3 regions of the Shewanella cyperi genome follow, and region 2 is predicted to be linked to each of the others. Evidence: predicted binding sites of a transcription regulator. Region 2 holds the regulator's gene; each other region holds the start of a gene.
What was found. Region 2 encodes FliA, which starts transcription of late flagellar genes. Its sites were predicted from a motif close to CTAAAGNTNNNNNNNNNNNNGCCGATA; they were not measured.
Positions count from the first base shown of each region.

Region 1: the regulator FliA is predicted to act here: its motif matches at 6,410-6,436, upstream of JYB84_RS08530 (VC2046/SO_2500 family protein).
Region 3: the regulator FliA is predicted to act here: its motif matches at 7,995-8,021, upstream of pomA (flagellar motor protein PomA).

Region 1 covers NZ_CP071501.1:1,969,377-1,979,905, forward strand. Annotated here, with positions in the region: gene uvrB (excinuclease ABC subunit UvrB) at 552-2,558, shown strand; gene rrtA (rhombosortase) at 2,612-3,223, opposite strand; gene queC (7-cyano-7-deazaguanine synthase QueC) at 3,211-3,915, opposite strand; gene queE (7-carboxy-7-deazaguanine synthase QueE) at 4,052-4,720, shown strand; gene JYB84_RS08510 (PLP-dependent cysteine synthase family protein) at 4,762-5,823, opposite strand; tRNA gene JYB84_RS08515 (tRNA-Tyr) at 6,029-6,113, opposite strand; tRNA gene JYB84_RS08520 (tRNA-Tyr) at 6,140-6,224, opposite strand; tRNA gene JYB84_RS08525 (tRNA-Tyr) at 6,261-6,345, opposite strand; gene JYB84_RS08530 (VC2046/SO_2500 family protein) at 6,471-6,956, shown strand; gene JYB84_RS08535 (DUF406 family protein) at 7,029-7,322, shown strand; gene JYB84_RS08540 (putative bifunctional diguanylate cyclase/phosphodiesterase) at 7,422-9,599, shown strand; gene JYB84_RS08545 (YchJ family protein) at 9,596-10,051, opposite strand; gene JYB84_RS08550 (YybH family protein) at 10,055-10,529, opposite strand, start outside.
Region 2 covers NZ_CP071501.1:2,671,142-2,681,670, reverse strand. Annotated here, with positions in the region: gene flhA (flagellar biosynthesis protein FlhA) at 1-126, shown strand, start outside; gene flhF (flagellar biosynthesis protein FlhF) at 137-1,519, shown strand; gene JYB84_RS11630 (MinD/ParA family protein) at 1,524-2,405, shown strand; gene JYB84_RS11625 (RNA polymerase sigma factor FliA) at 2,398-3,117, shown strand; gene cheY (chemotaxis response regulator CheY) at 3,161-3,544, shown strand; gene JYB84_RS11615 (protein phosphatase CheZ) at 3,558-4,295, shown strand; gene JYB84_RS11610 (chemotaxis protein CheA) at 4,312-6,501, shown strand; gene JYB84_RS11605 (protein-glutamate methylesterase/protein-glutamine glutaminase) at 6,523-7,632, shown strand; gene JYB84_RS11600 (membrane anchored protein in chemotaxis locus) at 7,691-8,080, shown strand; gene JYB84_RS11595 (ParA family protein) at 8,113-8,904, shown strand; gene JYB84_RS11590 (chemotaxis protein CheW) at 8,888-9,823, shown strand; gene JYB84_RS11585 (chemotaxis protein CheW) at 9,831-10,325, shown strand; gene JYB84_RS11580 (DUF2802 domain-containing protein) at 10,382-10,529, shown strand, end outside.
Region 3 covers NZ_CP071501.1:1,168,919-1,179,447, reverse strand. Annotated here, with positions in the region: gene JYB84_RS05035 (hypothetical protein) at 252-704, shown strand; gene rlmM (23S rRNA (cytidine(2498)-2'-O)-methyltransferase RlmM) at 777-1,862, opposite strand; gene JYB84_RS05025 (DUF423 domain-containing protein) at 1,946-2,326, opposite strand; gene JYB84_RS05020 (alpha/beta fold hydrolase) at 2,367-3,089, opposite strand; gene JYB84_RS05015 (transcriptional regulator GcvA) at 3,112-4,023, opposite strand; gene JYB84_RS05010 (hypothetical protein) at 4,200-4,442, shown strand; gene thiI (tRNA uracil 4-sulfurtransferase ThiI) at 4,567-6,021, opposite strand; gene JYB84_RS05000 (flagellar motor protein MotB) at 6,178-7,104, opposite strand; gene pomA (flagellar motor protein PomA) at 7,109-7,876, opposite strand; gene xseB (exodeoxyribonuclease VII small subunit) at 8,152-8,391, shown strand; gene ispA ((2E,6E)-farnesyl diphosphate synthase) at 8,392-9,273, shown strand; gene dxs (1-deoxy-D-xylulose-5-phosphate synthase) at 9,297-10,529, shown strand, end outside.

The sequences.
Region 1 (10,529 bases), 700 kb from region 2:
GCGGGAAAACACTGAATTAATTACGATTTAGACTGTGCGTTTGCTTGTTTTACTGCTGTTCACTTCTGCGACTGTGCCGAATGTGAGGTCAGCAGTGACAAATGTAGGAAAATTTCAGCAGCAAAAAAGCAAGCGGTTACAGCAGCCGGATTCAGCAAACCCAGATGGCGCAAGGGCTTTGGCTAGTTTTCCACAAAAACTGTGGATAACCCTGTGGGTTAGACACGATAATCGGCGTCAAACCCTTGTGCATACTGGAGTGGACTTAGATTTTCAAAAATTGCCGATAAAATAAAATTATCAATAGAATCAATGTCAAGTGAAATTGTTGTGACAGTCGACAATTCAGCTTTTGCTGTTGCAGAATTGTAACCCGTATGAAACCACATCTTGTGTATGAATTTGTGCGTCAGGGTGGGATTTCACTTGCGTTTTCGCTCAAAGCCAGGTTTGAACCGGCATGACAGTGAATTTCAATCGGATATCAGACTTTCAGCATCTCCTTGCACTGGGATAGAATGTGCTGCTGGGTAGATAAAGGAAGAAAAACTGTGTCCGAGACCGTATTTGAGTTAAACAGCCAGTATCAGCCTGCGGGCGATCAGCCCACCGCCATTGCCAAATTGGTGGACGGCCTGGAGGCCGGGCTCGCCAGCCAAACCTTGCTGGGTGTAACAGGTTCCGGCAAAACCTTCACCGTGGCCAATGTGATTGCCACCCTGGGACGTCCCACTATTATCATGGCGCCCAACAAGACCCTGGCGGCTCAGCTCTACGGCGAAATGAAGGAGTTTTTCCCCAATAATGCCGTCGAATACTTCGTGTCCTATTACGACTATTATCAACCCGAAGCCTATGTACCTGCGTCCAATACCTTTATCGAGAAGGATGCCTCGGTCAATGCCCATATAGAACAGATGCGCCTCTCTGCGACCAAGGCACTGCTGGAACGCAAAGATGTGGTGCTGGTCGCCTCGGTGTCGGCCATTTACGGTTTGGGCGATCCCGACTCCTATATGAAAATGCTGCTGCATTTGCGCCAGGGCGATCATATGGGCCAGCGCGACATTTTACGCCGCCTGAGTGAACTGCAGTACAAGCGCAACGACATGGAATTGCAGCGCGGTACCTTCAGGGTGCGTGGTGAAGTGATCGACATCTTCCCGGCGGACTCGGAGCGCGATGCCATCCGGGTCGAACTGTTTGACGATGAAATTGAGCGGTTGAGTGAATTTGACCCGCTCACGGGACAGATCATCAAACGCATTGCCCGCACCACAGTGTACCCCAAGACCCATTATGTGACCCCGAGGGAGAAAATCCTCGATGCCATTGAGCTTATCAAGCAGGAATTGCGCGAGCGGAAGCAACAGTTGCTCGATGCCAACAAACTGATTGAGGCCCAGCGCATTGGCGAGCGAGTGCAGTACGATCTGGAGATGATGACCGAGCTTGGCTACTGCTCCGGCATTGAAAACTATTCCCGCTACCTGTCGGGCCGCAATGAAGGGGAAGGTCCGCCAACACTGCTGGATTACCTGCCGGCGGATGGCTTGCTGATCATAGATGAATCCCATGTCACAGTGCCCCAGATAGGCGCCATGTACAAGGGCGATCGCTCCCGTAAAACCACCCTGGTGGAATACGGCTTTCGCCTGCCATCGGCCCTGGATAACCGGCCGCTGAAATTCGAAGAGTTTGAGGCCTTGATGCCGCAAACCATTTATGTGTCTGCGACCCCGGGCCATTACGAACTTGAAAAGAGTGACGGTGAAATTGCCGAGCAGGTCGTCAGACCGACGGGCTTGCTGGATCCCGAACTGGAAGTCAGGCCCGTGGCCATACAGGTGGACGATCTCCTCTCAGAAGCCCGCAAGCGCATCGCGGTCAATGAGCGGGTGCTGGTAACCACCTTGACCAAGCGCATGGCCGAAGATCTGACCGAATATCTGGACGAACACGGCATAAAGGTGCGTTATCTGCACTCGGATATAGAAACGGTGGAGCGGGTCGAGATCATTCGCGATCTGCGTCTGGGGGTCTTTGATGTCTTGGTGGGGATCAACCTGCTGAGGGAAGGGCTGGATATGCCCGAGGTATCACTGGTGTGTATTCTGGATGCGGACAAGGAAGGCTTTTTGCGCTCCGAGCGCTCCCTTATTCAGACCATAGGCCGGGCCGCCCGTAACGTGAACGGCAAGGTGATCCTCTATGCCGACAGGGTGACGGATTCCATGGCCAGAGCCATGGGTGAAACCGAACGCCGGCGTGAGAAGCAGCGCTTGTTTAACCTGGAGCACGGCATAATCCCCAAAGGGGTGGTCAAGAAGATCACCGATGTGATGGATATAGGTGAACGAGAGGCACCGACCCGGGAGTATTCCAAGGTTGCTGAGCCAAAAGGCAAGTATCAGGGGCTTGATCCCCATGTGCTGGCACAGCAAATTGACGAGCTGGAAAAGCGTATGCTGCAGCATGCCCGGGATCTGGAATTTGAACAGGCCGCGGCGCTCAGGGACGAAGCACACAGGCTGAGGGAAACCTTGCTCAAGATATAAACAAAAAACGCGCCCCGGCGCGTTTTTTTATTTGGCTAGGACTGTCCCTGAGATCAGTGGCCGGCGCCTATCTGCTCCTTGCCCGGTTTGAGTTGTGTTGCTGCCACAAGCCACAGGAGCCCCAAAGCTATGCCGGATACCAGACCCACCAAATGGGATTCGGTGGCGACCCTGGCGCCGATAAGCTCGGTCACTCCGTCGCTGGCGCCCATGGTGTTTTCCCAGCTGACCTTGAGTATGACGCCGAGCAGCAACAGGTACCCCGATCTATAGCCCCGGCGTATATCCAGCAGGGCACCAAAGGCGAATAACCCATGCAGGATCCCGCTCAGTCCCACGTAGCCCCACAATTGCGGATAGCCAAGATACAGGCCCAGGCCCTCGAGGGTACACAGTGCCAGCAGCAGTGCCAGCAAGGGCCAGATGCGGTAATGAAAATGATGCAAACTGTAGATAACCCACAGACCGGCCAGATTCATCAACAGGTGCCAATGATTGGTGTGCAGCAGATTACCGCTGATAAGGCGCCAGTATTCGCCCTGATCTATGGCGTCGCGGCGAAAAGCCAACACATCGTCCAGGGACAAAAAGAAAAGACCAATGCTCACTAGGGAAACTATCAGCGGCGCCAACCAGGCCCTGCTCGGACTGCTCAGCGCGGACATTTGCTGTCCAGAGCTTCAGTTACCGCGTCTTTATGATTGAGGTAGTCCTCCAGACCGCGGCTGCGCAGATGGCAGGCCGGGCAGTCGCCACAGCCATCACCCTGAATGCCGTTATAGCAGGTGAGGGTATGATGACGCACCAGTTCCAGCTGGCCATAGCGGTCCGCCAGGGCCCAAGTTTCGGCTTTGTTTAGCCACATCAGCGGCGTGCGGATCTCCAGGGGCCTGTCCATCCCCAGCACCAATGCCTTGGCCATGGCCTGGATAAATTCGTTGCGACAATCCGGATAGCCGGAAAAGTCGGTTTCGCATACACCGGTTATGACGGTATCGGCACCGAGTTGATAAGCGTATATCCCCGCCAAAGTCAGAAACAGTATGTTGCGGCCGGGTACAAAGGTGTTCGGCAGGCCATTGTCCATTAATTCATGGGATACCGGAATGGCATCACGGGTGAGTGCGGAGATAGCCAGCTCGCCCAACAGCGACACGTCCATTATCTTGTGACTGGCCACTCCCAAGCGGCTGGTGAGGGCCTTGGCGACTTCTATTTCTGCCACATGGCGTTGACCATAGTCGAAGGTAATGGCATGCACTTCATCAAATTGTGCCAGGGCCTGAATAAGACAGGTGGTGGAATCCTGGCCACCACTGAAAACAACAACGGCTTTAGACTTAACTGCTTTTGACATAAGACGAACTTCAAACAAAATATCAGGAGCTCAGTTTACCCGAGGTGGGTCACGCTGCAAAGCCGCAGCCGGCGAGCCGGCTTGCAAGCCGGCAAAAAATCCACTATAAAAGCCGCCCCAACCAAAGAGGCCTGTCATGACATATCCGGTTAACGAAGTTTTTGAGACCATCCAGGGTGAAGGATGCCATACAGGTATGCCGGCTATCTTTGTACGCCTGCAGGGATGTCCTGTGGGCTGCAGTTGGTGTGACACCAAGCAGACCTGGGAACTGCTGGAGCAGAATCGGGTGTCGCCCGCGGATGTGATCCGGGTCGATGGTAGTATTGGCCGCTGGGCCATGCACGATGCCGACAGTTTGGTCTCGGCCTTCAAAGCCAAGGGTTTCAGCGCCCGTTTGGTGGTGATCACCGGCGGTGAACCTTGCCTGTACGATCTCACCGCCTTAACTATAGGGCTGGAGCAGGCCGGTTACCAATGTCAGATAGAGACCAGTGGCACCTTTGAAGTGAAGTGCTCTGAAGGCACCTGGGTGACAGTCTCCCCCAAGGTCAATATGAAAGGGGGCTATCCCGTGCTGAGGCAGGCTTTGGAGCGAGCCAATGAAATCAAGCACCCCATAGCCACGGAGAAGCATATCGAGGAGCTTGACGATTTGCTCTGTGGTCTGGACATCAGCGGCAAGACCATCTGTCTCCAACCCATCAGTCAGAAGCCGAGGGCCACGGAACTGGCAATGAAAACCTGTATTGCCCGTAATTGGCGCCTGTCTATCCAAACGCACAAATACCTTAATATCGATTGATTGTTAAGTAATAACGGCGACCCTGGGTCGCCGTTATTGTCTCAGGCCAATAAGCCGCTTCGGTTGAATTCCTCAAGGGCCGCCTGGGCCCCACTGATATCGCCTATCTGCTCTGTAACCCAGTCCGGATGGTAATAGGTATCCAGATAGCGCTCGCCGGGATCGCAGATGAGGGTCACTATCGAGCCGGTTTCACCGGCCTGCTTCATCAGGCTCGCCTGTTTCAGGGCGCCATAGAGGTTGGTACCTGTGGAGGGACCGGTTTTACGGCCAATCAGACGCTCCAGCCACAGCATGGTGGCGATGGAGTTGGCATCCGACACCTTGAGCATTTCATCAACAACTCCGGGAATAAAGGAAGGCTCAACCCTTGGCCTGCCTATACCTTCAATTCTGCTGCCTTGTGACAGGCACAGACCGGCATCGCGGCTGTGGAAATAGTCATAGAACACCGAAATTTCCGGGTCCACCACACACAGGCGGGTAGCCAGCTGCTGGTAACGGATGTAGCGGCCTATGGTGGCCGAGGTACCACCTGTGCCCGGGCTCATAACAATCCAACGCGGCACGGGATGGGGCTCAAGTGCCATCTGGCTGAAGATGGAATTGGCAATGTTGTTATTGCCGCGCCAGTCGGTGGCCCGCTCGGCAAAGGTGAACTGATCCATGTAATGGCCCTTGAGTTCCCGGGCCAGACGTTCGGATTCGGCATAAATCTCAGAGGTCTTATCGACAAAATGGCATTGGCCACCGTAGAAACCTATCTGCTCGACCTTTCGTTTGGCGGTACTTTTGGGTACCACGGCAATAAAGGGCAGGCCCAGCAGGCGCGCAAAATAGGCTTCGGACACCGCAGTGCTGCCGGAGGAGGACTCTATGATAGGCGTGCCCTCATTTATCCAGCCATTACACAGGGCATAAAGGAACAGCGAACGTGCCAATCTGTGCTTGAGGCTGCCCGTGGGGTGAGTGCTCTCATCCTTCAGGTAGATGTCGATACCTGCCAGCATGGGTAATTCAAGCTTGATCAGGTGCGTGTCGGCACTGCGTTGGAAATCAGCATCAATTTTGGCAATGGCCTGGTTTACCCAGTGCTTGTTCATAGCGGTTCCGGAAATGTTATAACCATATCGGCTAAATCATAATGAAATCGCATATAAAAGCCAGCAACACCATTGTGGCGGCGGATCAAACGCTGGAAAGTGTGGCTAACAGTGGCTTTAAATTAGAGGGCAACAACAGGTTTTGGCCTGAAAAGGCTACCGGGGAGATCACAGGGGGAATAAACACGAGAGAGAAAAGAGAAAATGGTGGAGGGAGAAGGATTCGAACCTTCGAAGGCGGAGCCGTCAGATTTACAGTCTGATCCCTTTGGCCACTCGGGAACCCCTCCACAGGGGCGAATTGAGAACAGTGAAATGGTGGAGGGAGAAGGATTCGAACCTTCGAAGGCGGAGCCGTCAGATTTACAGTCTGATCCCTTTGGCCACTCGGGAACCCCTCCAATGTGTCACTGGACGCTTTTCAAATTGTAGGCAAATGGTGGAGGGAGAAGGATTCGAACCTTCGAAGGCGGAGCCGTCAGATTTACAGTCTGATCCCTTTGGCCACTCGGGAACCCCTCCTCAATTGCGGCGGCAATAGTAAGCAGATTCGTTTTATATGTAAAGGCTAAATTCTTAAAAAAAGCTAAAGTAACTGGCCAAGTGGTCGATTAAGTTACAAGGATATGTTTTATTGACGTTTTTATATGCAAATTGCTTCACCTTTAATCAATGAACTGCAATGTGGCGAGCGCCTCAACCATGCAATAGAGCATGGTCGTCGCGGAGAGTTCGCCCTGCTGTTGGCCATGCTATCCCAGGATGCCCGGGACATGGCCCAGTTCACTTTGGGTGAAGAAGGCACTGTGGATGCCAAACTGCGACGCCAATTTGAATTGCCGCCGGCCCAAACCCTGGTCGCGGATGTGGCCGACGACTCCCTGGTCAATAACGGCGGTGAATTTCACGAATTGGGCTTGCGTGGTTTTGCGCTGCAACAGGCGCTGAAGCCGGAGGCTTTGGTCACCCGGGGACCGATCCCCGTCACCATGCTGGATGCCTTGAACAATACCGACCCTTTGTGCAAGTCCCGTTATCTTGAGCCACAGCATCCCGCGCTGCCCGAGATTCCCCATTTCAACGATCGCCTCAGTGGTCAGCTGGCACTGGCGCAGCGGATGGCACAAGCTTGAACCGCGCCACAGTCCCGTATTGCTATAACCTTTAAAATGCGGCCATTGTGATTATCGAACAGAGGAACAGAGATGAAGAGCATTGAAGAGCAGCAATCCTCGACCATCAACGATACCTGCAATGATTGCGGCAGTTTTGTTGACATAGGTACTGTGCTTGACGAACAGGATACCTGTATGACCTTGTCTTTTTCCGGTGTGGATGCCGAAATGAAGGCGAAGGAACTGGCAACGCTGGCCTTGGCGAGATTTCCGGGGTGCCGGGCGCAACTGGAGGCTGAGGCAAGTGGCTGTCGTCTGAGCTTGCAATTTGATGTCAGTGCCGAAAAATTGATTTTCGCTTTGGATAATGGACTAACTGGCTGAAGCACCATATTGCTCTTGGTGACGAACTTACTGTAATCTCGGCAAAATTAGAATAAAAACCTCTGTGGGCCCGGGCCCGCAGTTAATTAAGGGATCTGTGTGAAAAAACGCAAACATCAGCATATTGTTGATTTGGTGGTCAACTCGACCGTTAAACAGCAAGGTGATTTTGCCAAGACAGCAGAGCTGGTGACTGAACTCCTGTGTCAGCATCTGGGCTTGTCTTTCGCCAGCGTTTGGTCATTGAATGAATCCCAGGCTACCCAGGCGGAAATAGCCTTCTTCGGTCCCGTATTACCCCAGGGGAAAAAGCGCCCCGCGTCATTGAAAAACGCCCCCCGTTATTTGCAGGAATTGCGCAAGCACAGGCATATAGATGTTGCAGATACACTATCGGATGACCGGGTATCTGAATTGCGAGATGACTATTTTATTGAACGGGGGATACGTTCCACTCTCGACCTTGCCATCCGTATCAATGGCCACCTGGAAGGCATTCTTTGCCTTGAGCGCAGTCAACCACTGTTATGGTCGGAGTTTGATATTCACCTGGGCAGCCAGCTTGCCGATCAATTGGCATTGACACTGGCGACCCGTCAGGCCGATGACAAAGATGAACAGCTGATGTTGTTCCGCTCTGCTGCCGAGCAATCCGATCAGGTCACCATGTTGATTAACCTGCACACGGAAAAGGTTGAGTATGTGAACGCCGCCCATGGCCGTATTACGGGCCTGCCTGCGGAAAAGGTCATAGGCCTGGGCCTGAAGCAAATGGATTTTTTCCGGCAACATCCCAAGTTGGGTGAAACCACGCTGGCACGTATTTTCAAGGGCGAAAATGTTCAGGGTGAGGTCAAACTGAAGCGGGCCGATGGCCACTGCTATTGGCTTAAATATCACGCCAGTCAATTCATTACCGAACGCGGAAATCATTATGTGTTGGTCTGCGGGGAAGATAACAGCGAACAACACAACTACCAGGCCGAGTTGGAAAAACTGGCCTGGCGCTGCAATTTAACCGGTCTGTATAACCGGGCGCATTTCAACCGGGTACTGGAGCGCAGCCAGCAGGGGATGTTGCTGCTGGTTGACCTGATGGGCTTCAAGCGGTTCAACGATACCTATGGCCATGAGCAGGGAGACGCTCTGCTGATTGAAATAGCCAGACGGCTGCGGCATTTCGCCGATATCTATAAGGCCAAGGAAATAGCCCGGGTCGGCAGTGATGAATTTGCCGTGCTGATGGCGGATCCGTCCGAGGAAGAGGAATTCCTGCGTAACAAGCTTTATCAGCAACTGGCCGCGCCGGTGTTTATCGGCCGTGAGCAGGTTGACCCCAAGCCTGCACTGGCGGCGGTGGATTTGGCCGCTGTCAACAACCTGGTGGCGCCTCTAACCTGTGCCGATATCGCGCTGCAACATGCCAAGAAGAAACAGGGCACGGCGATCCAAATCTTCAACAGCACCTTGCTCAGTGCCTTTAAGGACGACGCCCAGATTGAGCGCGACCTGCACACCGCCATCCGCGGCCGCCAATTTGAGCTCTATTATCAGCCCCTGTGGGACTTACAGCAGAATCGCTACACCGGGGCCGAAGCGCTGATCCGTTGGCATCATCCCAAGAAAGGGGTGTTGTTTCCCGGGGCCTTTATCGATATTGCCGAGCAATCCGGCATGATCAACGCCATTGGCGCCTGGGTTCTGGAGGCCGCTTGCCGCCAACTCAACCTGTGGCAGCATCACAATCTGGATATGTCCATGCATGTGAACGTGTCCGCCAGGCAATTCTTCAGCGGCAATCTGTACGAACAGGTGTGGCAACTGCTGAGTCGTTACCGGCTTAGACCCAAGAGTCTCATCCTGGAAATCACCGAAACCGAGCTGATGGAAGACATTCGCTACGCGACCAACCTATGTCAGGAGCTGGCGGAACTGGGAGTAGGGCTGGCCATTGATGACTTTGGTACCGGCTACAGTTCCATGCGTTATCTGAAACAATTCCCCATCAGCAAACTGAAAATAGACAGGTCATTCATATCCGATTTGACAGTTAGTCATGAAAGCCGCGAAATCGTCAGTGCCATTATCGCCATGGCGCGCGCCCTTAATCTGTCACTGACAGCCGAAGGTGTAGAGACCACAGATCAAGAAACGTTTCTGGCCAAGAGTTTGTGCGATCAGGCACAGGGTTTTCTGTACAGCCCGGCGCTCAGGGAAGCGGAGTTTTCGCAGTTTCTATATGAAAATCAGGTGCCTGCGAACCGCTTGCCGGTTTAGCGCCCACAGCACTGCTTGAACTTTTTTCCGCTGCCACAAATGCAGGGTGAGTTACGACCCGGCAGGGCTGCGTTTCTGTGCTGTCCCTGGGTGTAAAACCACAATCCCTGCTCGCGAACGAAGTCCGATATTTCCTCTATGGCATCCAGTGTGTTGCCATCCTTATACCAGGCGATAAAGTGGACCTTACCCGAGTCCCCATCCATAGAGCTCTCTTTAATATTCAGGGCCAGCCATTGGGGATGTGGACCCGCGGCCAGGATCTGGCTATTGAGATCCCGGCGATAGTCCGGGTGATGGGTTGCAATTAAATAGTCCCACAGCTGCAACACAAAGGCACTGTAGCGCGAACGCATCAGGGTTTCAGGTGTGGGGGCAGGGCGCATTCCGGCGTGAAAGGGGCGGCAGCAGTTTTCATAATCACCGCCGCCGCAGGGGCAGACTTGCTTCATAACTCAGGGTTTCAGGCTTCTGACAAACTGCTCGCCATAATACAGGTTGGGGACGGGCTTTGCATCAAAGTAGAAGCGGCTATCGGCACCGTTATTGGAATCCACCGTCAGTGACCAGGCACCGTCTTTCTGCTTTTTGGCAACTGTAACAAATTTTCCGGCGAACTCACTGACGGGCTCACCCGTGTCGGCGGCAGGGTGAAAACGAACCAGGTAATAACCTACGTCTGTCGCACTGTTGCCTTCGATTGTCCGCTCAAGTAAGCGGAAGTCCACTTCTATGCGGGCATTCTTGCGCTTTATTTTGCCAAAGAAGGCGTGATAAACGGCCACTATGGCCTGACGTCCACGTACTATCTCTCTGTCCTGCTTGTCGGTAATGTAACAGGCATTCTCGTCGTACACTTTTTCCAACACCTCGGGATCCAAGCTTTGAAATGCCTCAACGAACCTTTGGTAATTGGTGTTAAGTGCCTTG
Region 2 (10,529 bases):
TCGGGGATGTTGCGCTCCACCCTGTCGAGATTCGTGAAATACACCATTCCAAACCTGAGGGTCATATCCTATCAGGAGGTGCCGGATGAGAAGCAAATCCGCATCGTGTCGGCGGTGGGTCAGTAGGGGATAAATAATGAAAATTAAACGTTTTTTTGCCAAAGATATGCGTGCGGCACTGGCTCAGGTAAAAGAGACTCTGGGTTCCGACGCGGTCATCATGTCCAATAAAAAGGTGACCGGTGGCATAGAAATTGTTGCTGCCGTAGACTACGACGATCCCAAGCCGGTTGCTGCCAAGCCTCAGTCTATTTCCCCTTTTGATGAAGTGGCCGACGACAGGGTCTCGCTCGGTGCCAAACCCACGGTCAAAACCAGCCGTCAAAAAGTTGCCGCAGCCCCCGCCGATTCCCTGCAGGCCCTGCTGGAAAAACAACAAAGCCGTATGCAGCAGCTGACCGGACAACAGGAAAGTGAGCTGGACATGCCTGCCTGGGCCCGCGGACTTGAAGCACCTGCGCCCAAATCGGCGCCCCAGCCTGCGACTTTTACACCGTCCCCCGATAAGCAGCGCACCCAGCAAAAGCCCAGCGCAGAGCTGGATGCCATGCGTGAGGAACTGAGTTCCCTGCGTAACTTGCTGACCCACCAGGTTGCCGCCCTGATGTCGGAGCAAAAGAAACGTAACAATCCGGTAGGGGCCATGCTGGAGAGCCGTTTGATTGACGCGGAGTTTTCCCCTGCCGTGGCAGCCAAGCTGGCAGCTCTGTCCGAGCATTACTCACCTGTGGAGCTGGTAAGAGCCTTGCCCCAGAGTCTGGCCAACATGTTGGACAACCAGGGCGATGACATAGTGCGTCGCGGTGGCGTGGTGGCTTTTGTCGGTCCGACCGGTGTCGGCAAGACCACTTCCATCGCCAAATTGGCGGCGCGATTCGCTGCACAACATGGCCCAGATCAAGTTGCGCTCATTACCACGGATCATTATCGCATTGGAGCCTTTGAGCAATTGGCAACTTATGGCAAAATAATGGGCTGTCCGGTAAAGCAAGCTCATGATCTCAATGAGTTGGAACAAATACTTTATCAGTTCAGGAATCGCAAGCTAGTATTGATAGATACGGCAGGAATGGGGCAAAGGGACATGCGTCTGGTGGAACAACTGGATAACTTGACCGCTAACCGAGCCTTGCCGATCCGCAGTTATCTGGTATTGTCAGCGACATCACAACGGCGGGTGTTGCAGGATGCAGTGGAACACTTCAAAAGGATCCCCCTTTCCGGGGCTGTGTTGACCAAGTTGGATGAAGCCTGTTCTTTGGCAGGCGCCCTGAGTGTGCTGATCCAAAGCGGATTGCAGTTGAGTTATGTGACTGATGGTCAAAGGGTTCCTGAAGATATGCAAGTGGCTGATACCCTGGCGCTGGCCAAACAAGCGCTGGCAGCCATGAATGACAATGAACACAGACCCGTGAAAGAAAAGAAATGGGCAGAACAACCGACCTATGCATTTGAGTAAAGCTATGACCCGGGATCAAGCAAGCGGTTTACGTATGATGAATCAACCATATAACGAAAAAGTCAAAGTAATCGCCGTCAGCGGTGGCAAGGGCGGGGTCGGTAAGACCAGCGTTTCCATCAATACGGCGGTTGCGCTTGCCGAGAAGGGCAAGCGGGTGTTGGTACTGGATGCCGACCTGGGTCTGGCCAACGTGGATGTCATGTTGGGCCTGAGGGCCGAAAAGAACCTGTCCCATGTGCTGTCCGGCGAGGCGGAGCTCGATGACATCATTCTCCGGGGACCCAAGGGCATTGGTATTATCCCGGCGACCTCGGGCGCCCAGGCCATGGTGGAGCTGACCCCGGCGCAGCACGCCGGTCTCATTCGCGCTTTCAGCGAAATGCGCACCCAGTTTGATGTGCTGATTGTGGATACCGCCGCCGGTATCTCCGACATGGTGCTGAGTTTTTCCCGCGCCGCTCAGGATGTGCTGGTGGTGGTGTGTGATGAACCCACGTCCATCACAGATGCATATGCCCTGATTAAGATCCTCAGCCGTGAGCACGGAGTATTCAGATTCAAGATAGTGGCCAACATGGTCCGTAGTCTGCGTGAAGGTATGGAACTGTTTGCCAAGCTGAGTAAGGTCACCGACAGGTTCCTGGACGTGGCGCTGGAGCTGGTGGCGACTATCCCCTTCGATGAAAACCTGCGAAAGTCAGTGCGCAAGCAAAAGCTGATTGTTGAGGCTTATCCGAAATCACCGGCGGCCATTGCCTACCATGGTCTGGCGAATAAGGTTATGAGTTGGCCTATTCCGCAACAACCGGGTGGTCACCTGGAGTTCTTTGTTGAACGTTTGGTGCAGCGTCCTGAGTACCAAGAGGATAGATCGAGTGAATAAAGCCGCGGCGTATACCGCTTTGGATAATAAAACATCCATCGTTGAACAGTACGCACCGCTGGTTAAAAGAATCGCGCACCACATGTTGGCCCGGTTGCCGGCTTCCGTACAGTTGGATGATTTGCTGCAGGCAGGCATGATAGGCCTGCTTGAGGCGTCGACTAAGTTTGACGGCAGCAAGGGTGCCAAGTTTGAAACATTTGCCGGGATAAGGATCCGCGGCGCCATGTTGGATGAAATCCGTCGTGGCGACTGGGTTCCCCGCTCGGTGCATCGCAATCAGCGGCGGGTCGCCCAGGTCATAGATGAGTTGGAGCAGGAACTCGGCCGTGATGCACGGGACACAGAAATCGCAGAAAGACTTGATATGACGCTGGATGAGTACCATCATATCTTGAGCGATGTTTCTGTAGGTAAAATCATAGGGATAGAAGATTTAGGCATCTCTCAGGACGTATTGGTTCCAGAGGGTGAGCAGTCTGATGGCATCTTTGATTCTTTGGCCGACAGCCAATTTCATGGTGCTTTGGTCGAGGCCATCAAACAATTGCCAGAGAGAGATGCATTGGTATTATCGCTTTATTATGATGAAGCGCTGAACTTAAAAGAAATTGGTGCCATTCTTGATGTCAGTGAGTCCAGGGTGAGTCAAATACACAGCCAAGCTATGCTGCGACTCAAGGGCAAACTCAAGCATTGGACACACGTATAATTACTAATTGAGCATTTAGAGTGTCAGCTCACCGGAGGAAACCTTGGACAAGAATATGAAGATTCTCATTGTTGACGATTTTTCGACGATGAGGCGTATCATCAAGAACTTGTTGCGAGACCTGGGGTTCAACAATACCCAGGAGGCAGATGATGGCTCCACAGCGTTGCCCATGCTGCAAAAAGGCGATTTTGACTTCGTGGTCACGGATTGGAACATGCCCGGCATGCAGGGTATTGACCTGCTGAAGGCCATTCGCGCCGACGAAAACCTGAAGAATATCCCAGTGTTGATGGTAACTGCCGAAGCCAAGCGAGAGCAGATCATTGCCGCGGCACAGGCCGGGGTAAACGGCTATGTAGTTAAGCCATTTACCGCTGCCACCCTGAAAGAAAAGCTGGACAAGATATTCGAGCGCCTCAGTTAAGCAAGGACGGGCTATGCAGCTAAACACTTCAGGGCTCATCAGTCTCGAACAGGCGCAAATGCTTGTCGAACTCTTGTCCGCCGGTGAGCAGGATCAGGCCGATGCGCTGTTCCGTGATTTTGCCATGCCGTTGCAGCGTGAGTTGTTTGATGAAGTCGGAAAACTCACCCGCCAGCTTCACAGTGCCTTGATGGACTTTCAGGTTGATAACAGATTGTTGGAGTTGGCCAATACCGAAATTCCGGATGCCAAGGAAAGACTCAATTACGTTATCGATATGACGGAACAGGCGGCCAATAAGACCATGGACGCCGTTGAAGAATGTCTGCCGCTGGCCGATGCATTGATAAACAATATTCAGACTGTGACTCCTGCATGGGACAGACTGATGCGCCGTGATATAGAGTTGAATGAATTCAAAGCGCTTTGTCACGATGTACAGCAGTTGATGGTCCGCAGCGAGAACGATTCAAACCGCCTGCGAGAACTCTTGAATCAGATTCTGATGGCGCAGGATTTCCAGGATCTTACCGGGCAAATGATCCGTCGGGTAATAGAGTTGGTTCGGGAGGTGGAGAGCAGTCTGGTCTCCATGTTGACCGTGTTTGGTGAACATACTCCCCAGGAAACCACCGAGCCCCCAAAAAGCAGCATAGAAGCCGAAGGCCCCATCATGAACGCGGAGGCGCGTCAGGATGTGGTAACGGGCCAGGATGAAGTCGACGACTTACTTTCAAGCCTGGGTTTCTGATTAAGGAGTCAGTTTAATGGCATTTGACGTAGATGAAGAGATCCTGCAGGACTTTTTGATCGAAGCCGGTGAAATTTTAGAGCTGCTGCAGGAACAATTGGTAGCGCTGGAAAATAACCCCGGTGACACGGATCTGCTTAACGCGATTTTCCGTGGTTTCCACACAGTGAAAGGGGGGGCGGGCTTCCTGGGATTGGCTCCCATGGTTGACGTCTGCCACGAATCGGAAAACACCTTTGACCTGCTGCGTACCGGCAAGCGTCATGTCACCGCCGAATTGATGGATATTATTCTCCAGGCGGTCGATGCCATTAATACCATGTTTGCTCAAACCCAGGCCGGTCAGGAGCAAGACCCTGCCTCTCCTGAGTTGCTGGCCAAGCTTAAACTCCTGTCTTCAGGGGCGCCGCTTCCCTCCGAAGGTGGTGCGGCTGCACCCGCGCCTGAACCAGAGCCTGAACCTGAACCAGAACCCATTCCTGAACCCGTAGTGGCTGCGCCTGCTTCCAAAAACACCAGTGGCGGCGAATCCAGCATTGATGAAATTAACGAGGCTGAATTTGAGGCCTTGCTTGATGCACTCCACGGTTCAGGCAAGGGACCCGGCGTCAAGACTGGCGTCCCACAGGATGTAGCAGGCAAAGCTGCCGCCGCGAAACCCACTTCAGCACCGTCAGGTGACGATATTACCGATGATGAGTTTGAGGCCTTGCTCGATGAGCTCCATGGTGCCGGCAAATTCAAGAGCGCGGCCAAGGGTGAAGTGGCCAAAGTGGAAGTCAGTGCTGCCGACAAGGTCGATGCCGACGAGATTACCGATGAAGAATTTGAACGCCTGCTGGATGAATTGCATGGCAAGGGCACCGGGCCCGGCAAATCTGCCGCAGAGCCAGCTGCACCAAAGCCATCAGCGCCCAAGCAAGTAGCTGCGGTTACACCTGCAGCGCCTCAGCCCCAGATGGCTAAGGCTGCCGCAGTGCCCGAAGCACCGGCAGCCCAGGCAAAAGCTGCAGCGACCAACGTGCCCCAGGGTGAAACCACAGTGCGGGTGGATACCGCCCGTCTCGACCAGATCATGAACATGGTGGGTGAGCTGGTACTGGTGCGCAATCGACTCGTGAGTCTAGGTGTTACCCGTGAAGACGAGGAAATGTCCAAGGCGCTGGCAAACCTGGATTTGGTGACTGCCGATCTGCAGGGTGCGGTGATGAAAACCCGCATGCAGCCCATCAAGAAAGTCTTTGGTCGTTTCCCTCGGGTGGTCCGTGACCTTGCCCGCAGTCTGAACAAGGAAATCGACCTGATTTTGGTGGGTGAAGAGACTGATCTGGATAAAAACCTGGTGGAGGCCCTGGCCGATCCCTTGGTGCACCTGGTACGAAACTCGGTGGACCATGGCATTGAGATGCCCATCGAACGCGAAGCCGCAGGTAAACGACGCACAGGTACCATTACACTGTCTGCCAGTCAGGAAGGCGATCATATACTGCTGAAGATAGAAGATGACGGCGCCGGTATGGATCCCGAGAAGCTCAAGCAAATCGCCATCAAGCGCGGCGTGCTTGACGAGGATGCCGCTGCGCGGATGTCTGATAATGATGCTTACAATCTGATTTTTGCGCCGGGATTCTCCACCAAAACCGAAATTTCCGATATTTCCGGTCGTGGGGTGGGGATGGACGTGGTGAAAACCCGTATCACCCAGCTCAACGGTACTGTGCACATAGATTCCATGAAGGGCAAGGGTACTTGTCTGGAAATCAAAGTGCCCCTGACCCTGGCGATTATGCCAACCCTGATGGTGGAAGTGGCCAAGCAAGTGTTTGCCCTGCCGCTGTCCAGCGTCAATGAAATATTCCATCTGGATCTGACCAAAACCAACATAGTCGACGGCCAGCTGACGGTCATAGTGCGCGACAAGGCCGTGCCCTTGTTCTACCTGGAGCATTGGTTGCGGCGAAACAAAACCACCTTCAAACACGGTGACAAGAAGCACGGCCATGTGGTGATAGTGCAGCTGGGCACCATGCAGATAGGTTTTGTGGTGGATGCACTTATCGGTCAGGAAGAAGTGGTTATCAAGCCTCTGGGTGCCTTGTTGCACGGCACTCCCGGTATGGCCGGCGCGACTATCACCTCCGATGGTGGTATCGCTCTGATCCTCGATGTGCCAGGGCTGCTCAAGCACTATGCCCGCAAGAAGTAATGCAGTAATACGGGTACCCCAATGACAATTAAAGTACTGGTGGTTGACGATTCAAGCTTTTTCCGCAGACGGGTAAGCGAGATAGTCAACCAGGATCCTGAGCTGGAAGTGATCGGCGCCGCCGTTAATGGTGCCGAGGCAGTTAAAATGGCTCAGGAACTCCAGCCTCAAGTGATCACCATGGACATAGAGATGCCGGTCATGGACGGCATCACAGCCGTGCGTGAAATCATGGCCAAGGTGCCGACTCCGATTTTGATGTTTTCGTCCCTGACCCACGACGGCGCCAAGGCGACGCTGGATGCACTGGATGCGGGGGCGCTGGATTTTTTACCCAAGCGTTTCGAAGACATTGCTACCAATAAAGACGAAGCCATCAAGCTGTTACAGCAAAGGGTCAAGGCGCTGGGAAGACGCAGGGTTTATCGCCCTGTATCCAGACCTGCTGTGGCCGTCCCAGAGCCCACACGGCCAGCACTGGGCACTCGTCCGCCACTGTCGCAATCTTTTCCGCGGACAGCCTCGCCAAGTGCGCCGATCCGTGCCAGTGGAAAGAGCTATAAGCTGCTGGCCATTGGCACCTCTACCGGCGGTCCTGTGGCGCTGCAGAAGGTATTAACCCAGTTTCCGGCCAATTATCCTCATCCTATTTTGCTTATCCAGCATATGCCGGCAGCCTTCACTCCCGCCTTTGCGAGCCGGCTGAATGGTCTTTGCCGCATTTCGGTAAAAGAGGCCGCCAATGGCGATGTGTTACAGCCCGGCTGTGCCTATCTGGCACCGGGTGGAATGCAGATGATGGTGGAAAAAGCCGGCGCCACGGGGCGGATCAAGATAGTGGCCGGCAGTGCCGACATGAATTACAAGCCCTGTGTGGATATCACCTTTGCCTCGGCATCCAAGGCCTACGGCGGCGATGTCTTGGCTGTGGTGCTGACCGGCATGGGCGCAGATGGTCGAGAGGGCGCCCGCATGCTCAAGAGCGCCGGTGCGACCATTTGGGCTCAGGACGAGGCCAGCTGTGTTGTCTATGGCATGCCTCAGGCCGTGGCTGCAGCCGGTATTGCCACTCAGTCCATTGCCCTTGAAAGCATGGCCGATGCCATACTCAAAGAGTCGGGCCGTGTCTGAAAAGCAAACAGTGGGAAGACTGTGGCTGTTTTTGCTCGGTCTTGCCCTGGTGGCAGTCCTGGCGCTGTATCTGGATGTACAGCGCAAAAATCGTGTCTTGCAACAGGAAATACAGAGGTTGCAAAACAGCCAGGTGCTGCTGATGGTGCCCGATGCGCAGGCCGAGGCCATTGCCGAATGGCTGAGTCGGCATCCTGACGCTACCGATGTCATTATCCGCGATGCCCGTAAGCAGCAACAGCAAGATCCTGCCGCTGGGACTTCATCGCAACCCCAAGAACAATTACCCTTGTCGCCGTTGAAACCGGTCAGCGACTTGCCTCATACTGATGAGCCTGACGCCCCCTCATTGCAACCTGTGGTTGTCTCCGAGAGTGCCGATGGGGTGAAGGTGATCAATCTGCCCCATGGCGGGATCAGGGTCACCACCAGAGAAGAAAAACACTGATAATAAATGCGCGCATTTCGGGGGCCTGAGTCTTGAAAGTCTGGACCATCGCGAATCAAAAGGGTGGGGTCGGAAAGACCACCACAGTTGCCAGCCTGGCCGGAACCCTGGCCAAAAGGGGCAAGCGGGTATTGATGATTGATACCGATCCCCATGCTTCTCTGGGTTATTACCTGGGCATAGACTCGGAAGAGGTGCCCGGCTCGCTCTACGACGTATTTCTTGCGCACAAGCACCTGACACGGGAGCTGGTGCGGCAACACACAGTACCTACCCTGGTTGAAAATCTTGAGCTTTTGCCCGCCACCATGGCATTGGCGACCCTGGACAGGGCGCTTGGCCACCAGGAGGGCATGGGATTGGTGCTGCGCAACCTGCTGCAATTGGTTGATGATGATTATGATGTGGCCCTGATTGACTGTCCGCCCGTGTTGGGGGTGCTGATGGTCAATGCCCTGGCGGCGAGCCAGCACATAGTGATCCCGGTGCAAACTGAATTTTTGGCTATTAAAGGTCTCGACCGGATGATCAAGACCATGGAGCTGATGGGACGCTCGAAACAGACCCGTTACAGTTATACCGTGGTGCCGACCATGTACGACAGGCGCACCAAGGCCTCTCCGGCGGCACTGCAACAATTGGCAGAGGACTATGGGGATACCCTGTGGCCCGATGTGGTGCCGGTGGACACCAAGTTTCGCGATGCCAGCCTGGCACATCTACCTGCGTCACACTACGCTGCCCACAGCCGCGGTGTGAAGGCCTATGAGCGTTTGCTGGATTTTCTGATGGCCGGAGAGTTTGACCATGTCAAAATCGGTTGACGATACCGTAATCGATTATTTCCGGATACTGCTGGCGGAAACCGAGCCGTCACAGTCAACAGAGCCAGCATTAGCATCTTCACTGGACGTTTTGACGCGCGCTGCCGAAGTACCGCTGGCGAGACAGGCCGCAATAGTCGCTGCAGCCCCACAAGCGGCCGTTCAACAGCAGGAGCCTGCGCCGGTGACAGCCGGAGTCGCCGCGAAAGCGGTACCTGCGGATGTGCTGCAAAAACAAACCCTGGAAAAATTGCTGGCCCCTGTGCTGCAGCAGGTAAAAGTTGACGCAGCGCCTGCGCCACAGCTTGAAGTCGCAGTTGCTGCTCAAACTGAGGTCACCACTCAAGCGGTTGAGGCTCAGGTTGTGCCGCAGCGCCTTGAGCCCGAGATGGTGCCCGAGGTTATTCCCGAGACGCAAACCGGCAGCGAACCGCCAAGCCTGACCTATGACCTGCAGCAACAATTGGATGAAGAGTTTCAGGTACTCTTTTTTAAGGTTGCAGGTTTGACACTGGCGGTACCCCTGGTCAGCCTGGGTGGCATAGTTAAGGTTGAGCGTATCAATCAGATCTTCGGACGTCCGGATTGGTTCCTGGGAGTGCAAACCCACAGGGAGTCACAGCTGAATCTGGTGGACACTTGCGCCTGGGTCATGCCAGAAAAATACGATGAAGAGCTGGCGCAAACCGTAAATTATCAATATCTTGTACTATTGGAAGACAGTAATTGGGGCCTCGCCTGTGAATCACTGGTCAATTCAGTGAGAATAAAGCAATCCGAGGTCAATTGGCGCAGCAAGGCAGGAAAGCGGCCCTGGCTTGCCGGCGTGGTGAAAGAACAAATGTGTGGCATCTTGAATGTGCAGGCACTGGTCGAGATGCTCAACGCGGGATTAGGTTGTCAGGATCCTATTAACTGAGGTAGATATGGCAGATTCAAGAAACGTTGCGGCCGTTGCGGCCGGTAAAGACGATGCAGTATTGCAGTGGGTCACCTTCAGGCTCGATAACGAGACCTATGGCATCAACGTGATGCAGGTGCAGGAAGTGCTGCGTTACACCGAGATCGCTCCCGTGCCAGGTGCACCCCACTATGTGTTGGGTATCATCAACCTGCGTGGCAACGTGGTGACAGTCATAGATACCCGCTCTCGTTTTGGCCTGGCGCCGGCCGAAGTGGATGACTCTACCCGGATAGTGATTATTGAGGCCGAAAAGCAGGTGATTGGTATTTTGGTCGACAGTGTGGCGGAAGTGGTCTATCTGCGTCGCTCCGAAATCGACAACGCTCCCAATGTCGGCACCGAGGAAAGCGCCAAGTTTATTCAGGGCGTCAGCAACAGGGACAACGAGTTGTTGATCCTGGTGGATCTGGATAAATTGCTGTCAGATGAAGAGTGGGCCGAATTGGCTCAGATCTGACACTGAAGTCTTTGACCGGTGCCAGACCGGTCAATTTCTATGAATACAGGTGATAGATGGAAGGCAATGAATTATTGATCGCGGCCCTGGTCTATGTGATCGCCTGTCTTGGCTTGGTGTTGTACCTGCAAAAGCAATTGAATAAATTGCGTTCCAAGGTGGATGCCATGACCTTGCTGGTTAAGGACAGTGACAAGCAAAGGG
Region 3 (10,529 bases), 1.5 Mb from region 2:
TTATAACTGCAATTCTCTTTTCTTTTTTGGCTTTCTACTTTAAGCGAACAATTGTCTATGAAGAGCAATATGCTAAAAAGCAAAAAGTATTATTTTTGTTCGGCTTGTCAGCAGTTGTATCTATATGCTATTTAATTTACTTGTCATTCGAAACATAGAAAGGTCAATCTGCATCGCCAACAAAGCTAGCAGGACCTCGCTACGCTCGGCCACTGTTGACGGCGTTATATCAACAAACTAAGGATCTTTCATTGAATACCAATTTCTATAGATTAATTTTTGTAGCCGCCCTTTCCTTCTCTGGCGTTTCTCAAGCTGGGGTATATTCGGACGACCTTTCTCGCTGTTTGGTCGAATCATCCACTTCAAAAGATAAAAGCACTCTCGTTAAGTGGATGTTTACTTCTATGGCATTACACCCGGATGTAGCCTCCATGGCTTCAATCACCCCGGAGCAGCGTGAAGCCTCTGACAAAGCCGCCGCTGAGATGATTTTTAAGCTCATGACGCAAACCTGTCTTACTCAGGCAAAAAAAGCCATTCAATACGAAGGTCCTCTTGCAATTCAACAAGGGTTCTCCGTATTTGGCCAAGTCGCCGGTCAAGAACTGTTTGCCAATCCGAATGTCGCGCAAGCGCTTAATGGCCTTGAAAAACATATTGATGCCGAAAAATTGGCTTCAACACTTGGCATAAAGCAATAGCAGCTAAAATGTTTTGGGGATAAGTCAGCTCCCCTCCGGACATTAAAAAGGCGCCCTAAGGCGCCTTTTGTATCAGTTCCAAGGTGAATTCGGTCGCAACCACAGGTGGACCGTCACCTCATCCCTGTCGTGGTACAGGTGTTTGCAGCGCATCTGGAAATCGGCGACGCCGTTTTCCTTCAGAATAGCCGCCATGTTTTCCAATATGGTGGCCACTTCCTTGTAACGGCTTTTCATTGGCAGCTTGAGGTTGAAGATGGCTTCCTTGAACCAGCCATTGATGGCCCAGGCTTCCATCAGCTCGGCGACGCGGGCGGGCTTTTCCACCATGTCGCACACCAACCAGTAGACATTCTTGCGTGCCGGTTCGAAGCGGAAGCCGTCGGCCATATGGTGGGTGACCTGGCCCGTTTCCATCAGCTTGTCGTTCATGGGGCCGTTGTCCACGGCGGCGACAAACATGCCGCGGCGCACCAGCTGATAGGTCCAGCCGCCGGGGCAGGCACCGAGATCGACGGCATTCATGCCGCTGCGCAGCCTGGTTTCCTGCTCTTCCTTGGGAATGAAGTGGATAAAGGCTTCATCGAGCTTCAGGGTTGAGCGGCTGGGGGCATCGGCGGGGAACTTTAGCCTGGGGATGCCACCGAAATGGGGTGAGCTGTTGTTCGACAGCGAGTAACCGGCATAGGCCTGCCCCGGGGCCACAAAACACACGTGCACTATGGGACGGCGGGCGTTTTCCTTGTCCAGCAGGGTGCCGGATTTTTTCAGGGCCTGGCGCAGGGGCACGGTGAACTTGCGGCAAAAGGCCGACAGTTCCTTGGCCTCGTTGGTGTCCGGGGTTTCGACCCTGAGCTCGCCGCCGCGGCTGACGCCTTCCAGCGCCGCCACCAGGGGACTGACCCTGTCGTCGCTCGGCAGATCACGGATAAGGTCGCCGCAGACAAACATCTGCCGGGCAAAGATCAGGGTGTCCAGCAGCAGTTCCCGCGCCAGCAGTTCGGCGCCCTCGGCATCGAAACACTGATAGACCACAAAGGCATCGTTGTTGTTGGCCTTGACGAAGCCACCGACATTGAGCATTCCGGCCCGTTGCTGGATCTCGGCCGCGCAATCTTTTTCATAACCGGCGCGGCAGAATAAAAACAGGTTTTTCATTGAATATCAGACCTATAACAGGCAGTGTGGCAAGGGTGCTTGCCGACAAACAGAAATTGGCGCCGAGTATACCACAGGGCGTGCTATTGTGCGCCGCGGCTGCGCCACACACCCGCCGCCAGCAGCAACCAACCGGCCAGCAGGCACAGGCCACCCAGCGGGGTGATGGGCCCGAGCCATTTATGGCCGGTGAGCACCAGAGCATAAAGGGAGCCGCAGAACAGCAGCATGCCGGCGATAAACAGCCGCGCCGCCCAGTTGAGCAGGGGCGAATCCACCCAGGGTCTGGCCAGCGCCACCGCAATCAGGGCAAAGGTGTGGTAGAACTGGTACTCCACCGCCAGGTGAAACACGCCGAGCATCTCGGCCGAGACCAACTGTTTGAGGCCATGGGAGCCGAAGGCACCAAAGGCCACCGCAAGAAAACCGCTGACGCAGGCCAGCAAAAACAAGCCTCTATTCATGCCGCTGTTCATCTCTTTATTCATTTCTTTATTCATTTCTTTATTCAGCTCTTTGTTCAGCTCTTTGTTCATGCCCAGCTCCAATAAAGGCCATGCAGGCATCCACGGCCAGGGCCAGATTGCCTTCGAGGCTGTGACCCGAGGCCTTGCGTGGCTTGAGGCTGTGATCGCCATCGGGGATCCAGCACAGGCCCACTTTTTCCGGCAACTGCCACGCCAACACCTGCTCCCGGGTACCAAAGCTGTCACGCTCCCCTTGCACTATCAGCAGCGGCACTGGGCAATCTAACACAGGGGCGAGGCGCACCTCCTTGCCCTTGGGCGGTAAAAAGGGATAGCCAAGACAGATGACGCCGGCAATTGGCGCCTGTGCAGAGCTGGCTTCAGGGCTGGCTTTAGAGCTGGCAGCAACGGGACTGGCAGCAACTGCTCTTGCAGCAAACAGCGTCGCCATCCGCCCGCCCATGGACTTGCCAAGCAAAAACACCCGCTTGGGCTTGAAGCGCGCGCTGGCCTGCTCCAGTACCTCGGCAAAGCAGTCCAGCAGCTTAGGCGCCCGGTCCGGCGGCCGGCGTGTGCCATCCAGGCGGCGCTTTTGCATATAGGGAAAATTAAACCTCAGCACGGGCACGCCGCGCTGGGCCAAGCCCTTGGCCATGTCCGCCATAAAATCCGAGTCCATATCGGCGCCGGCACCGTGGGCGAAGATCACTAAAGTGTCGTGCCCACCTTGCAAACCATCAGCGGACGCGTCGAGTCGCATCCAGTCCGGCAACGCGGCGCTTTTATCCAGGCAAGAGTTCACTGCGTGACTCCTCGGCAAACATGTCCAGCATCCATTCGCGGAAGGCGACTATCTTGCCGAGCTCGGCGTGGTTCTGGTGGCACACCAGGTAATAGGCATCCTTACTCACCAGCACTTCCTGGAAGGGCACCACCAAGCGCCCGGCCTTAATGTCGGGCCTTGCCAGCACACTGTAGCCCAGGGCCACACCCTGACCGTGGGCCGCGGCCTGCAGCACCAGGGAGGAATGGCTGAAGATAGGGCCCTGGTTGACGTTAACATCTGTCACGCCGCACTGGCGGAACCAGGCCTGCCAATCGTGGCGGCTCATGTCGTGCAGCAGGGTGTGATGCTTGAGATCGGACGGCTTTTCCAGCGGTTTGGGGCCGTGCAGCAACAAGGGCGAACACACGGGGATCAGCACCTCGTTGCGCAGCTTATCGGCCCGCAGTCCAGGCCAGTTGCCCTGACCATAGTAGATGGCCACGTCCACATCGTCGGTGAGCGAGCTGACCTCGCTGTCCACCGCCTTGATGCGCACGTCAATTTCGGGGTTCTTTTCGCTGAACTTGGCCAGCCGTGGCACCAACCACTGGATGGCAAAGCTGGGCGACATGCTGACCGTCAACGAACCAATGGCACTGCGTGCCAGCAACCTGTCGGTGGCGTCGGCCAGATCGGTGAAGATATCCTTGATGTCGAGAAAGTAGCTCTGACCCTCTTCGGTGAGCAGCAAAGAGCGGTTCTTGCGGCGAAATAATTTTAATCCCAGAAAGTCCTCAAGGGCCTTGATCTGATGGCTGACCGCGGCCTGGGTCACAAACAGTTCTTCCGCCGCGCGGGTGAAGCTCAGATGGCGGGCGGCGGCCTCGAATGCCTTGACCGCGTTGAGGGGGGGAAGCCTTCTCGACATGGTGATATAGCTCTCGTTTTTTGATTAGTTTTTCTAATCCTGATTGTTACATTTTATCGTTTGTTAATGGAAGCCCTTTTGGATAAATTTTGCATCAAGAAAACATGAGGTTGGGCAATCTCAAATGACGTGAAGGGACTGCCTGACAAAGCGAAAAATTCGCCCGGAGGCGTCCCATGAAATACTTCAAATCTATCCTTGCCCTCGGCCTTGCCGCCAGTCTCAGTCATATGGCCTTTGCCGCCGATGAACAACCAGTAGCAACCTTTGATACCGCCGAACTGCAGGCCAGTATCAGCGCCGATCTGGAGCGCTCCTTCGATGAACTGCAACTGCAACTGCAACAGGACATGGGTGCCATGCTGATTGCCGGTGAAGCCGACAGCGAAGAAGCACCGCAGCTGGCCAAGGCCGAATAAGGTTCGGGTCCCAGGCAGTAAGCACAAGCGATAAACCCAAGCCAATAAAAAAGCCGCTTATAGCGGCTTTTTTATTGCTCAGGGCCAGGCCCTGAGCTGTGAATGGCCCGGCTACGGGCCCATATCAGGGACGATATACCTTGATATTGGTAAAGCCCTGCTCCTGCAGATAGAGGGCCTGCAGCTTGCTCATCACCCCGCGCTCGCAGTACAGCAGATAGGTTTTGCTGCGATCGAGATCGGCAAAGGCGGTGGCCAGCTTGAAGAAGGGAATATGCTTCACTTCCACGCCATCGAGCTCCAGCGGTTTGTTTTCCTCTTCCTCGGGGGCGCGGATATCCACCACTATCTCGTTGCCACTGACGGCTTGTACCGTTTCGGTTTCGGCTACCTGGGCATCCATGGTGGCGGCAATCTCGCGTATGTCGATGGCCTTGGCATCGGCAATCACCCTGTCCAGCAGATCGGCAGAGAACTTCAGTTCCTCCTCTTCCACCTTGGACAGCACGGCCTTGACCGTGGGGCGCTGGGAGATCACGCCGCAATACTCGGGCATGGAGGCGGCAAAGTCCTCGGTGCCGATACGGCGGGCTTCGTTGATAATGTCCTGCTTGTCCATGGTGATAAGCGGCCTGAGGATCAACAAGTCGGTACAGCGGTCAATCACGTTCAGGTTGGTGAGGGTCTGGCTCGATACCTGGCCCAGGCTCTCACCTGTTACCAGCGCCTGCACGCCCATACGGTCGGCCACCCGGGTGGCGGCGCGCATCATCATACGCTTGAGGATCACCCCCATCAGGCCCTTGTCGATACGCTCCAGGATCTCGGTCACCACGGGATCGAAGGGCACGCTGATAAACTTGACCTTGTGTGATTCGCTGTAGGTCTTCCACAGGTGGTAGGCCACCTGCTTAACGCCAATCTCGTGCTGGGCGCCGCCCAAGTTAAAGAAACAGTAATGGGTACGGGCGCCCTTTTTGATGAACTGGAAGCTGGCCACACCCGAGTCGAAACCGCCGGAGATCAGCGACAGTACGTCTTCCTGGGTCGCCATGGGGAAGCCACCCAAACCTTCGATACGGCGGTTGACCATGTACAGCTTGTCGCGATCGATTTCCAGGTTCACCGTAATATCAGGGTCTTTGAGCTTAACGCCCTTGGCCTCGGTGAACTGGTTCAGGCCACCGCCCACGTAGCGCTCCACCTCGATGGAGTTGAAGTCGTGCTGACCGGAGCGCTTGACCCGGACGCAGAAGGTTTTGTCTTTGAGCACATCGCGATACACCTTGAGCGCGTGCTGATAGATGTCATCCATGGTGGTGAAGCTGTACTCGGCCACCTGCACCACGTTGGCGATGCCGGGAATGCAGGCCAGACGCTCGGCAAACACGGATTCCAGCTCCGGCTTGTCCTTGGGCACCATCACCATGATCCTGTCCCACTGGCGCTGCACCTTGGCATCTTCATCGATCTTTTTCAGCACATTGCGTATGTTGGACTCGAGCATTTTGGTAAAGCGCATTCTTACCGGTTTGCTCTTCATCATGATTTCGGGGTACAGCTTGACGATAAACTTCATTGGATTTCCGCAGGACAATTTAAAAACAGCAATTTGCCGATTATAACAAAGCACGGGGATGAGAGCAGAGCTTTTATTGCAGTATGACGGGCAGGGCCGGCGGGTAAAAACAGAGGCCCTGAAATGTCAGGGCCTCGTCTGCTATTGCCGGGGAGGTTATTTGCCGACCTGGATCTCGTCGGATTCCTTGGCCTTGCCCTGCTCTATGGCGATTTCCACCCGGCGGTTGCGGGCGCGGTTCCCGGCGGAATCGTTGGGCACCAGGGGCGCAGTGGAGGCCATGCCCACCACCTTCATCCTGGAGGCATCAAAGCCCTTGACCTTGATAAGCTCGTGGGCCACGGCCACGGCGCGCTTGGAGGACAGGTCCCAGTTGGAGCTGTAGAGCTCGTTGCTTATCTGCATGTCGTCGGTGTGACCCGAGACTGTGATAATGCCGGGCACATCCTTGAGCAGGTTGCCCACGGCGCGGATCACCGGCTTGAACCTGGGTTGCAAAAAGCCCGAGCCCGAGCCGAAGGCGCCCTTCTCGCGAATACGGATAATGATCTGTTGCCCCAGGGATTCGATTTCAATGGCGCCGTCCACTATCTGCTCATTGAGCTCCTGGGCCATTTTCTTCACTTCCTGGTTGATCTTGTCCTGGGCCGAGGCGGCCTCGGACTTCTTGGCTTCAGCGGTTTCCTGGGCCGTGGCCGAGGCTTCGCCGCCGCGCTGCTCACCCTGTTGCTGCTGCACACCACCGGCGCGATCCGAGTCCCCTTCCTGGAAGTCGAGGATCGGCTCTGTCATCTCGTTGGTCTGCTGGTTGATGATTTCGATGGGCGTAGGTTCGGGCTTGCCGGGTCGGAATTCCAGGGCGATCACCGAGGTGCCCTTGGGTATGTCCTTCACTTCCACCTTGTTTTGCACCCCGAAAGCGTACTTCATGGAGCCGGCAATCTGCTTGAACTTCATCACGTCCATTTCGGAGAAGGCCAGCAGCAACACAAAGAAGCACATCAGCAGTGACATCAGATCGGCAAAGGTCGCCAGCCAAGCCGGCGCCCCCGGCGGCGGACAGTTACACTTGTCCTTGGCCATGGGATTACTCCCCGTCCGTGGTGTCTATCTTCCGCTGTTTTTCGGACAGATAGTTCTTGAGGAAGCCTTCGATCACCCTGGGGTTCTGGCCGTCCTGAATTGCCAACACGGCATCCATAATCAGGTTACGGTTAAGCATTTCCTCGCCCATCCGCAGCGCCAGCTTGTCGGCAATGGGGATGGCCACCATGTTGGCAATCACAGCGCCGTAGAGTGTGGTCAACAGAGCCACCGCCATGGAGGGGCCGATGGACTTGGGGTCATCCATGTTGGACAACATGGCCACCAGACCCACCAGGGTACCTATCATACCCATGGCCGGAGCCACGTCACCGAAGGCCTTGAAAATACTGATACCGGTACGATGGCGCTCCTCTGTGAGGGCAATGTCCTTTTCCAGGGCCTCACGCACCACGTCACCGTCGTGGCCGTCAACCAACATGTCAACGGCCTTTTGCATAAAACTGTTGGAGATTTGCGCCTCTTCCAGAGCCAGAAAGCCACCCTTACGGGCCGCATCGGCCATGGACACCGACTGCTCAATCAGCTCTTCGGGCTTTTCCAGCTTGAACATAAAGGCCTTGGCGGCAATCTTCACTGCACCGAGGAATTGCTTGAGGTTGAATTTCATCATCACCACAAACAGCGAGCCGCCAAATACGATAAGCACGGAAGGCACATCGACGAAGATAGCCAGACCGCCGCTGCTGACCATGGCCATGATGATAAATGCAAAGCCGCCCAACAAGCCTATCAGGGTTGCTAAATCCACAGTTGCTCCTCAATGGTGTCGCCAAGGACGAAAAGAGATGTCCAAATCTGTCTGAAACCCTTATACCGGTTCTCCCGGGGTCTGGACAAGGGCGCGTCAGTCATTTGCTATTCTCAGTTATCGGACCGAACTTGGGCAAGTTTAGTGTCATTTTATTTTTTTCAACAAAAATTCAGCAACAAAGCGTGCAGCGAGGCAAATTTTGCCCGCCTGAATTTGACCCTGGTGGGCTCCTGAGATACCTTGTGTCGGCTAAATTTTCAGGAAGTGTGACAGTGGCCAAAAAACCCGACAGCTTAACCTTTGAAGAGTCCCTGCTTGAGCTCGAACGCATAGTGAGCGAGTTGGAACAGGGGGATGTGTCCCTCGATGATGCCCTCAAGCAATTCGAGCGCGGCATAGGACTGGTGCGCGCCAGCCAGGCCAAGCTGGAACAGGCGGAGCAAAAGGTCGCCATACTGCTCAAGCAGGAGCCGGATGCGCCCCTGGCAGACTTCCTGCCCGAGGGTGAATAAGTGCTCAAACACAGTCTGGCACTATGCCAAGCCCGGGTTGATGCCATTCTCGCCCGGGAAATTGATCAACTGGACGACGGCGCACCGCGCCTGAAGCAGGCCATGCGCCACGGCGCCCTCCTCGGCGGCAAACGTATCCGTCCCTTCCTGGTGTATGCCGTGGGAGAACTGCTGGGGGTCGATAAGCAGCAGCTCGACCCCTGCGCCGCCGCCATAGAATGTATCCACGCCTATTCGCTAATCCATGACGACTTGCCCGCCATGGACAACGACTGCCTGCGCCGCGGTCAGCCAACGGTACATATCGCCTTCGATGAGGCCACCGCCATTCTTGCCGGGGATGCGCTGCAAACCCTGGCCTTCGACATTATCAGCACCGCAGACGCCGAGCTGGATGCCCAGCAAAGGCTGCAAATGGTCAAGGCACTGGCCCAAGCCTCAGGTTATGCCGGCATGTGTGGCGGCCAGGCTATCGATCTTGCCGCCACCGGCCAAAGCATAGATTTGGCCCAACTGACCCGCTTGCACAACCTCAAAACCGGTGCCCTTATCCGCTGCGCCGCCGAGCTGGCGCTGATTGCCGCCAAGGCGCCTGAGTCGGAAAAAGCCGCCCTGCGCAGCTATGCCGATGCCATAGGTCTTGCCTTCCAGGTGCAGGACGATATTCTCGACATTACCGCCACCACCGAAGAGCTGGGCAAGCCCCAAGGCTCGGATCTGAACGCCAACAAGAGCACCTTTCCCAAACTGCTGGGATTGGCAGGCGCACAGCAAACGGCCGATAACCTGGTGGCCGATGCACTATCGGCGCTGGCAAAATTGCCATACAATAGCCAGTTACTTGCAGAATTCGCCCGCTTCATCATAGAGCGCCGGGTATAAAAAGAGAGTCATTGAACCTCGCTATGAGTTTGGACATTTCCCAATTTCCGGTACTGGCCAAGGCCAACACCCCAGAAGAACTCAGGCAATTGCCTCAGTCACAGCTGCCGCAACTGGCCAATGAATTACGCCAGTTCCTGCTTAAATCCGTTGGCATGTCCAGTGGCCACTTCGCCTCGGGTCTGGGTACGGTCGAGCTGACCGTGGCCCTGCATTATGTGTACAACACCCCCTTCGACCGCCTGATCTGGGACGTGGGCCACCAGGCTTACCCCCACAAGATCCTCACAGGTCGCCGCGATCGTATGCACACCATCAGGCAGAAGAATGGCCTGCATCCCTTCCCCTGGCGGGAAGAGAGTGAATACGACACCTTCAGCGTCGGCCACTCGGGCACCTCGGTCTCGGCCGCGCTCGCCATGGCGGTCGCCGCCGACAAGGAAAAGGCGGGGCGCAAAGTGGTGGCCGTTATCGGCGATGGCGCCATGACCGGCGGTATGGTGTTTGAAGCCATGAACCATGCTGGCGATCTCGACAAAGACATGCTGGTGGTGCTGAACGACAACGAGATGTCCATCTCGGAAAACGTCGGCGCCCTCAATAACCACCTGGCCCAGCTGATGTCCGGCCGCCTGTACACCACCATTCGCGAGAGCGGCAAAAAGGTGCTCAAGGGCATGCCGGTGATCAAGGAAATGGCCAGACGCACCGAAGAACACCTCAAGGGTATGGTCGTCCCCGGCACCCTGTTCGAGGAGCTGGGCTTCAACTACATAGGCCCCATCGACGGCCACGATGTGGATGCCATGGTCGAGACCCTGCGCAATATGCGCGGCCTCAAGGGCCCGCAAATCCTGCACATCATGACCAAGAAGGGCCGCGGCTACGAGCCGGCGGAAAAAGATCCCATTGGCTGGCATGCCGTGCCCAAGTTCGACCCCAGCCAGTTCCGCAAACCGGCCACCAAGCCGGGACTGCCCACCTTCAGTCAGGTGTTTGGCAAATGGCTGTGCGACATGGCCGAAAAAGACAGCAAGCTGCTCGGCATCACCCCGGCCATGCGTGAAGGCTCGGGTATGGTGGAATTTTCCCAGCGCTTCCCGGAGCAGTATTTCGATGCCGCCATCGCCGAGCAGCATGCCGTGACCCTGGGGGCCGGTTTTGCCTGCGAAGGCTATAAGCCCGTGGTCGCCATCTACTCCACCTTTTTGCAGCGCGGTTACGATCAGCTGATCCACGATGTGGCGCTGCAACGT